DNA from 4 places in the Janthinobacterium sp. SUN100 genome. Region 3 is predicted to be linked to each of the others. Evidence: predicted binding sites of a transcription regulator. Region 3 holds the regulator's gene; each other region holds the start of a gene.
What was found. The regulator FNR, encoded in region 3, switches genes on or off when oxygen is low (the NO sensors DNR and NnrR bind a similar motif). The targets are predictions, from matches to a motif close to TTGATNNNNATCAA.
Positions count from the first base shown of each region.

Region 1: a site for FNR is predicted at 1,297-1,310, ahead of O0881_RS21700 (universal stress protein). Genes of this name have one in related genera too.
Region 2: a site for FNR is predicted at 1,340-1,353, ahead of O0881_RS06920 (OmpW family outer membrane protein). Genes of this name have one in related genera too.
Region 4: a site for FNR is predicted at 1,493-1,506, ahead of O0881_RS20425 (FeoA family protein). Genes of this name have one in related genera too.

Region 1 is NZ_JAPUBU010000004.1:356,013-358,212, forward strand. It holds gene O0881_RS21695 (hypothetical protein) at 1-226, opposite strand, end outside; gene O0881_RS21700 (universal stress protein) at 296-1,132, opposite strand; gene O0881_RS21705 (HD domain-containing phosphohydrolase) at 1,445-2,200, opposite strand, start outside.
Region 2 is NZ_JAPUBU010000001.1:1,593,015-1,595,214, reverse strand. It holds gene fur (ferric iron uptake transcriptional regulator) at 1-131, opposite strand, end outside; gene O0881_RS06925 (LysR family transcriptional regulator) at 372-1,268, shown strand; gene O0881_RS06920 (OmpW family outer membrane protein) at 1,415-2,029, shown strand; gene O0881_RS06915 (MetQ/NlpA family ABC transporter substrate-binding protein) at 2,121-2,200, opposite strand, start outside.
Region 3 is NZ_JAPUBU010000003.1:717,444-719,643, reverse strand. It holds gene ccoG (cytochrome c oxidase accessory protein CcoG) at 1-179, shown strand, start outside; gene O0881_RS19740 (FixH family protein) at 282-806, shown strand; gene fnr (fumarate/nitrate reduction transcriptional regulator Fnr) at 944-1,702, opposite strand; gene O0881_RS19730 (response regulator) at 1,952-2,200, shown strand, end outside.
Region 4 is NZ_JAPUBU010000004.1:79,646-81,845, reverse strand. It holds gene O0881_RS20430 (ferrous iron transporter B) at 1-927, opposite strand, end outside; gene O0881_RS20425 (FeoA family protein) at 930-1,214, opposite strand; gene O0881_RS20420 ((2Fe-2S)-binding protein) at 1,627-1,842, shown strand; gene O0881_RS20415 (energy transducer TonB) at 1,860-2,200, shown strand, end outside.

The DNA.
Region 1 (2,200 bases), on a different contig from region 3:
GGAGCGGCAGCGCGAGCAGGATCAGCACATAGCTGAGCTTGGCGGCCACATGCCAGGCGCGGGGACGGCGCACCAGCAGGCATTTTCTGGCCAGCTGGTAGCAGATGCCGAGCGCCAGCACGAAGCCGGCGGCGCTGCACAGCAGCATCCACGGCAGGGCGCTCCACAGCAGTTCGCCACCGAACGGCACCAGGCTATTGCCCCAATTGACGAGTTGTTGGTTCATGTACATTGCTTTGATATGGATAAACAGGCAAGTATACCCATTGTGCAACGACATGGAGCGCGCTTGGTGTCAGTGCGCCATCAGCACCGGCAAGGTCATCTGGCGCAGCACGGTTTCCGTCACGCCGCCCAGCAGGATTTCGCGGAAGCGCGCGTGGCCGTAGCCGCCCATCACCAGCAGGTCCGCATGCACTTCGGCGGCCATGGCCAGCAGCGCCGCGCCGATGTCGCCCGTGGCGACGGCCGGGCGCACTTCGACGGGCACGCCATGGCGGCTCAGGTAGGCGGCGATGTCGGCGCCCGGATGGCGCGCCGGCTGCGCGTGGCCGACGGGCGGATGCAGCAGGGCCAGCACCACCAGGCGCGCCGCGCGCAAGAGGGGCAAGGCGTGGCCGATGGCGCGCGTCGCTTCCATGCTGCCATCCCAGGCCACCACCACCGTGTTGTCCACCTGTGCGAACTGGCCGCTGCGCGGCACGATCAGCACGGGACGGGCCGCGTTCAGCATCACGTAGGGCACCAGGTCGCTCATGGCGCCGGGCAAGGCTTCGCCGGCGTCGTGCTGGCTCAGCACGGTCAGATCGCTGTAGCGGGCGCTGACGGCCATGCCGCCATCCTCGTCGTCTTCGATCAGGCGCCGCTCGAGCGAGACGGCGCCGGCCTGGCGCGCGAGCGTCTCGAACTGGTCCAGCGCCTGTTCTGCCTGCCCGTGCAAGGCTGAAATCTGCGCCGCCACGGCCGCGCCGCGCATGCCGCGGTTGTTTTCCAGGGTAAAGCGCGACATGCCCGTCATGGCGGCGCCGATCAGGTGCGCCTGGTGCGCGTGCGCCAGCCGCGCCGCGATGGCGATGCGCTGCGGCGCATGGCGCGACAGGTCGGCGTGGACGAGGATGGATTTGTAAGCCATGTTGTCATTCGGTAGTCAGGATGGCAACAAGGCTAGAACGGCAACACGGGCAAGTCCAGCATTGCCGTGCTGGCCGGGGCTTTTCTTATGCTGGGCTTGATGTAAGTCAAAAAAAGAGAGGCCAGGGCCATCTGCAAGTGCGCAGCCAGGAAAGTGCAAGCTGTTTGATGTGCATCAAAATGCCCGCCCCAGCGCCAGCCATAATGGCATTGAACTCCTGGCCCCTCCAGTGGTCTGCATCGGCGCCGGCGCCATCTGTCCGGCACTTGCTTGTGTGACGCAACAACGCTGGCCGTGGCGGGAGTTCACTCTTCAAGCGGGCGCGTGGTGTTCCGCTTTCTCTGCCCAGCGCAGCCGGATGGCGTCGATGGCGGGCAATTCCCCGACAAACAGGTCGACCAGCCGCGCATCGAAATGGCTGCCTTGTTGCGCCTGCAGATAGCCCACGGCGTCGGACACCGACCACGCGCGCTTGTACGGGCGCACCGAGGTCAGCGCGTCGAACACGTCGGCCACTGCGACGATGCGCCCCGCCAGCGGGATCGCTTCGCCTGCCAAGCCGTTCGGGTAACCGCTGCCATCCCATTTTTCATGGTGCGACACGGCGATGGCGCGCGCCAGCGCCAGCATGCCGCCTTCCGCATGTTCGCCGATGATGTCGCCGCCGATGCGCGCGTGCGTCTGCATGATGGTCCATTCGTCCGCGTCGAGCTTGCCCGGCTTTTGCAGGATGCGGTCGGGGATGCCGATCTTGCCCACGTCGTGCATGGGCGCCGCGTGCAGCAGGTCGTCCGCGGCGGCCTCGTCCATGCCGGCGGCCACGCCCAGCAGGCGGGCGTAATGGCTCATGCGGATCACGTGCAAGCCTGTTTCATTGTCCTTGTATTCGGCCGCCAGGCCCAGGCGCTGGACGATCTGCAGCCGCGTTTCCTTCAATTCATCGATGCGCACCAGCGACAGGTGCGTGCGCACGCGGGCGCGCACGATGGCGGGGCTGAGCGGCTTGGTGATGTAATCGACGGCACCCGCCTCAAAACCGCTCAGTTCGTCGCGCATGTCGTTCAGGGC
Region 2 (2,200 bases), on a different contig from region 3:
GCCAGCAAGAGTTTGTAGACATCGTCCGCACTCAGGTGCTTGATCGTGCCTTCTTGAAACAGCTGCAGAATCCGCAAGCGGGGGATGGTCACTTTCAAGCCCGATTCACGCAGTTCCCTCAATATATCCATGTCTCCCATTCCTTTTTGTAGTCGCCCGAGCGAGGTATTGCATTATATCGCAAATGATAATCATTACCATTCTCATGTGTGTACTGTAAATAGTATGCCGCGCGGGCGGGCGGCAATCCAGTGACATCGGCGCAAGTGGCGCTTGCGTGGCAGGCAACTGATGCCAGCAATATTGGTTGCCGATGAAAAGTGGCGGTCGAATCGCTATACTGTGCAGCAAGGAATAACAATGGAGGGGGCATGGACCGATTTGATGCGATGCGCATCTTTGCGCGCATCGTCGAACTGCGCAGTTTTACGCAGGCGGCGCATGACCTTGGCTATCCGAAGGCCACCGTCACGCATGCGATCAAGCAGCTGGAAGCGCGGCTGCGCGTGCGCCTGCTGCAGCGGACCACGCGGCAAGTGATGCCCACGCCCGATGGCGACGCGTATTACCAGCGCTGCGTGCGCCTGCTGGCGGACCTGGAAGAAACGGAAGCCGTGTTCAGTTCGGCGGCGCAGCAGCCGGCCGGCAAGCTGCGCATCGACTTGCACGCGACCCTGGCCATGCACTTCGTCATGCCCGTGCTGGACCGCTTCTGCACCCGCTATCCGCTGATCGAACTGGAAATCGGCATGGGCGACCGCCTCGTCGACCTGGTGCGCGAAGGCGTCGATTGCGTGCTGCGCGTGGGCGAACTGGGCGACTCGTCGATGGTGGCGCGCCGCGTGGCGCTGCTGGAACAGGTGACGTGCGCCAGCCCCGCCTACCTGGCCGCGCACGGCACGCCGGAGCATCTGGCGCAGCTGGATGGCCACCGCGCCGTCAATTTCTTTTCCGCCCAGACGGGCAAGGTCTGGCCCTTCGATTTCAAGGTGGAAGGCCAACGCCGCAGTGTGGCCTTGCCGGGCACCGTGTCCGTCAACAATGCCGACGCGTATCACGCCTGCTGCCGCGCGGGCATGGGCTTGATCCAGGCGCCCCGTTATCACCTGGAGCGGGCGCTGGCGGCCGGCGAACTGGTGGAAGTGCTGCGGGACTGGCGGCCCGACCCGCTGCCCGTGTCCGTGCTGTATCCCCACCACCGGCAATTGTCGCCGCGCGTGCGCGTGTTTGCCGACTGGGTCGCCAGCCTGTTTGCCGACGTGCATTGATGCGCTGCAATGCGGCAATTTTTGACCTGGGCAAAGGAAAAAATCCCTCTGGTGATGCCATATAGCACTATTTGATGTGGATCAAAGTTTTTGTTGCACTGCACTCTTAGACTTCGCAGCGTTACTTAACGACAGAGGAAAACATAATGAAAACGTCCGCAACTGCAGCAGCAATCGTCCTGGCCGCCATCGGCGCATTCGCCGGCAACGCCATGGCACAGGAAAGCCCATGGCTGGTCCGTGCGCGCGCCGTGCATATCGATCCGGCCGATAAATCGACTCCTGTTGGTGGCCTCGGTGCATCGGACCGCTTGACGGTCAGCAGCAAGACGATTCCTGAAATCGATATTTCGTACTTCTTCACCCCGAATATCGCTGCCGAGCTGATCCTGACCTACCCGCAAAAGCATGACGTCAAGCTCGATGGCGGCCAGGTCGGCACCTTCAAGCACCTGCCGCCGACCCTGTCGCTGCAATACCACTTCATGCCTGAAAAACAGTTCAGCCCTTACGTGGGTGCCGGCGTGAACTACACGAATATCTCGGGTGTCAAACTGCCCGGCCTGCGCCTGGAACACGACAGCTGGGGCTTCGCGCTGCAAGCCGGTGTCGACTACAAACTGGACAAGAACTGGTCCTTGAACTTCGACATCAAGAAAGTGCAGATCCGCAGCGATGTACTGACCGCTGCTGGCGGCAAGGTCAGCGAAGTCAAGATCGATCCTATCCTGATCGGCGTAGGCGTCGGTTACCGCTTCTAAGCAGTGATGGCGCCCGGGTGGCGCGCAGAATAAAAAAGACGGCCAGGTGTGAACCTGGCCGTCTTTTTGTGTGCAGCGCCTTGCTTTCGCCTTATTTTTTCAGCGTCTTTTCCAGTGCCAGCTGGTAATCCGTCTTTTCGTAGCCGGCCAGGTATTTGTTCGTCGCGTCGA
Region 3 (2,200 bases):
TGCTGACGCGCGAAGAAGTGACCTTGCAGCCGACGGAAACGCTGGGTTGGCCGATCCGCCTGCGCGTGCCGCACGGCGTGGGAGAGAAGGGCTCGAACAAGATTGCGATCGAATTGCAATCGCTGGACGACCCATCGCTGCATGTGCGTGAAAGCGCGGTATTCATCGTGCCGCGGTAACAAGGAAAGGCGGACGGGGACCGGGTGCCCTCGCCGCCGCCACGAAGTTGCAGGAAGGCCGGTCCCCATGCGGGGACTGGCTGATTAAACAGGAGAAATACCATGTCCGACAGTCTGAAACTGCAAGCACCCGTTGCACCGTGGTACAAGCACCGCTGGCCATGGCTGCTGATGATCGGCCCCGGCCTGTCCGTGGTCGTCGGCAGCTTCATGGGCTATATCGCGTTTACGCAGCCCGATGCGCTGGTGGTGGGCGATTATTACAAACAGGGCAAGGCGATCAACCAGGATTTGAAGCGCGACACGATCGCCAGCGACCTGGCGATGGATACGCGCCTGTCGTATGACGTGGCGCAAGCGCGCCTGACCGGTTCCGTGCACAGCTTCGGCAAGGCCTATCAGGCGCCTTTGCAGCTGCACCTGGCGCATGCGACCCTGCCGGAAAAGGATATCAAGGTGCTGGTGCAACCCGATGCGGCCGGCAATTTTTCCGTGGCGCTGCCGATGCTCGAGCGCAGCCGCTGGCAAGTGCTGGTGGAAAACGACAAACGCGAGTGGCGCCTGTCCGGCATCTGGACCTGGCCCCTGCAGCGCAGCATCGCGCTGCATGCGGATGAAGAGCTATAACGTACAGCGCCGGGAAAACCGTAGCGAGCGGCAGTGATTTGTGGTTGAGAAGCGCAGCTGTGCTATGCACGGGGGCGCCGAGCCAGCGAGCATCGCAGGCCGCAAAGCGCGACGCGCAGCAGGTTTTGACGGTGCTGTTACTTGCAGGTGTCCGTGCCGGCCGTAATCGCCTTCAGCTTGGCCGGCTGCAGGATTTCAATTTCCCGGTTGGAGACGCGCAGCCAGCCTTCCTTCTTGAACTTCGACAGCAGACGGCTGACGCTCTCGATGGTCAGGCCCAGGTAGTTGCCGATTTCCTCGCGCGACATGCGCAGCTGGAAATTGCTGCCCGAATAGCCGCGCGCTTCATAGCGCGACGCCAGGTTGACGATGAAGGCGGCAAAGCGCTGCGTCGCCTGCATATTGCCCAGCAACAGCATGACGCTTTGCTCGCGCGTGATTTCCTGGCTCATCATGCGGTGGAAATGGCGCAGCAGGGTCGGCATATTGCCCAACAATTGTTCCAGGCTGGAAAACGGGATTTCACACACTTCGCTGTCTTCCAGCGCCACCGCATTACAGTGGTGGCGGTCGGCGCTGATGGCGTCCATGCCCAGCAGTTCGCCCGCCATCTGGAAGCCCGTCACCTGCTCTTCGCCGCCCGGATTGATCTGGTACGTCTTGAAATGCCCCAGGCGGATCGCATACAGGTTCTGGAACGAGTCGCCGATACGGAACAGCGAGGCGCCGCGCACGATCTTGCGGCGGCGGCCGATGATCTGGTCCAGCCTGTCCATGTCGCCCACATCGAGGCCCATCGGCAGGCACAATTGATGCATGCTGCAGGTCGAGCATCGCGCACGCAACGCCTCCACGTTCACGGTGGGCAAGGTTGGAGTGAGTAGCGCTTCAGTCATGTCGGTACCTTTTAGAAAATGCAACAACAAGTTTACTGCATACAGCCGCATACAGGGTTGCCGTATGCCAATTTCACCGTAAATTCGGCGAATAAACGACGTCCAGCCTTTAATTATATGGCAACATCGTCAAAAGCCCGTACAGGGCGGGCAATTTGCGCGGCGGCGCTTGCCAAGCTGGGGTATTGATAGGAAAATTCCTGACAGCATTATCTGCCGCCTGTGCCGCCCGGTACTGAAAAGGAAATCATGAAGCCTCTCGGCATTAAAACAAAAGTCGCGCTGGCCACCAGCCTGACCTCGATCGCCATGATCGCGCTGGTCACCATGATCCAGGTGCAGCACATGCGCGACGACTTCACCCGAGTACTGCTGAGCCAGCAATCGTCCCTGATCACCCGCACCGCTGCCGAGCTCGACGACAAGCTGGGCATGCTGCTGCAGATCGTCACCCTGACGGCCAGGCAGCAGCCGCCGGAATTGATCGCCCGGCCCGCC
Region 4 (2,200 bases), on a different contig from region 3:
CAGGATCTGCGGCAGGAACACCAGCACGCTGCCGACGCCGCCGATGATGCCTTCCACCAGCAAGCTTTTCAGGTGACCGTCTGGCATGTTCGCCGTCAGCACGGCGCCCAGGTGGCCCACGCCATCGGTGATCATTTCCATCGGCGTGGCGGCCCAGGCAAACACGGCCTGGAAGATCAGGAACATCAGCACGGCCAGGATGATGGGGCCGAACACGGGGTGCAGCACCACGTCGTCGATCTTTTCCGTCAGGTTGCCCTTGTCGCTCGTGTCATTGCTGACGGCGGACAGGATGCGGCGCACTTCGCGCTGGGTTTCTTCGACGGTGACGGCATCGATGGCCGCCAGCGGTTTCGCTTCCACGGCCGGCAGCGGCAGCATGGCGTCGATGGCGTTCAGCAAGGCTTTTTCGCCATCGTGCTGCACCGCCACGGTTTCCACCACGGGCATGCCCAGTTCCTGCGACAGTTTCACCGTGTCGATCAGCATGCCGCGCTTGCGCGCCACGTCCGTCATGTTCAGCGCCAGCAACATGGGCAGGCCCAGGCGCTTGACTTCCAGCACCAGGCGCAGATTCAGACGCAGGTTGGTGGCGTCGACAACGCAGATGATGGCGTCCGGACGCGGGTCGCCGCGGCGCAAGCCGCCCACCACGTCGCGCGTGATGGCTTCATCGGGCGTGGTGGCCGACAGGCTGTAGGCGCCCGGCAGGTCGAGCAGGCGCACGGGCTTGCCGGCTGGCGAGGTGAAATGGCCTTCCTTGCGCTCGATGGTCACGCCGGCGTAGTTCGCCACTTTCTGGCGCGCGCCCGTCAAACGGTTGAACAGGGCGGTCTTGCCGCAGTTCGGATTGCCCAGCAAGGCAATTTGTGGCTGATGCGGCGGCTTGTGCACGCCTGCATCCACGATAGTTTCGACAGCACCCATGGTCATTCCGGTTGAAGCAGCGGTTGAATCGTAATCAGCGCCGCTTCGAAGCGGCGCAGTGCGAACGTGGCATTGCCGACCTTGATGGCCAGCGGATCGCCGCCGGGAATGCCGCGCTTGAGCATGCGGATTCGTTCGCCGGGAACGAACCCCAGCTCCATCAAGCGGCGGGCCAGGTCGACGCCGTCCTCCGTCTGTCCTGCCGTGTGGGGCGTGATATGCAACACCGTGCCGCTCTGGCCGACTGCCAGCGCATCGAGCGTCATCATGGGTGGAACTAGAGTCATGAGCAAATTCCGTTCAAATTAAGAACACCTGATACCGGCGACGGCGCAAGGCGCCTTGCACCGGTTCCAGGTTTGTGAGGTAAAACGCAACTGTTGCGCATTACCGACAAGCGGCCATTCAATCTGTCCAGACGGTGACCGTCCGAGACAATACCAGCATTATAAACATGAATGCGAATAGTTTTTATTTAGCCCGGAGAGCCGCCCCCATCAAGGGCTGCGTCATTCGGAAACATGGCCTGTGAAGCTGCGGCGCCAGGCCGCCAACTGCCGCACACTTGATCAAAATCACTTGCATTGTCCCCCGCTTTGCGCGACAATGAAACGTAATGATAATGATTCTCATTAAAACACTAGCAACAATGCTTTCCAGCACTAGTGTCTGTTCATCCTCCAGCCAGAAGGTGTATCAATGATTGTATGTGTCTGCAACAACATATCTGATCGTGAAATCCGTCAAGCCGTCGATCTTGGCCTGTCCAGCATGGCCGAACTGCGCCGCGACCTGGGCGTGGCCACCTGCTGCGGCAAATGCCACACCTGCGCGCGGGAAGTGCTGAACGATCACCTGAACGCCACCGTGGCGCTGCAAGAAACCGTATTGATGCGAGCTGTACTGACAAACTAAAGAAAGCGATGAACGCCATGACGATGATGCCCCCGCCCGTAACGGTGCAGGCCGTGCAGCAATTTGCCGACTTCGACAAGAAGCGCAACAAATTCGCGCCGCTGATGGCCATCGTCGTCCTGCACATCGCCGGCTTTTACGCCATCCAGAGCGGCCTGCTGAGCCGCGTGGTCACGGCGGCCATGCCGACCATCACCACCATCAGCATCATCGCCCCGCCGGCGCCGCCCAAGCCGCCAGCGCCGTCCGTACCGAAAACCGTGGAATTGAGCGCCCCCGTGCCGCGCGCCGTGATCCCGCCGCTGCCGCTGATCGCCGTGGCGCCGAGCGAACCGACGATCACGCCGCCGCAGCCGAC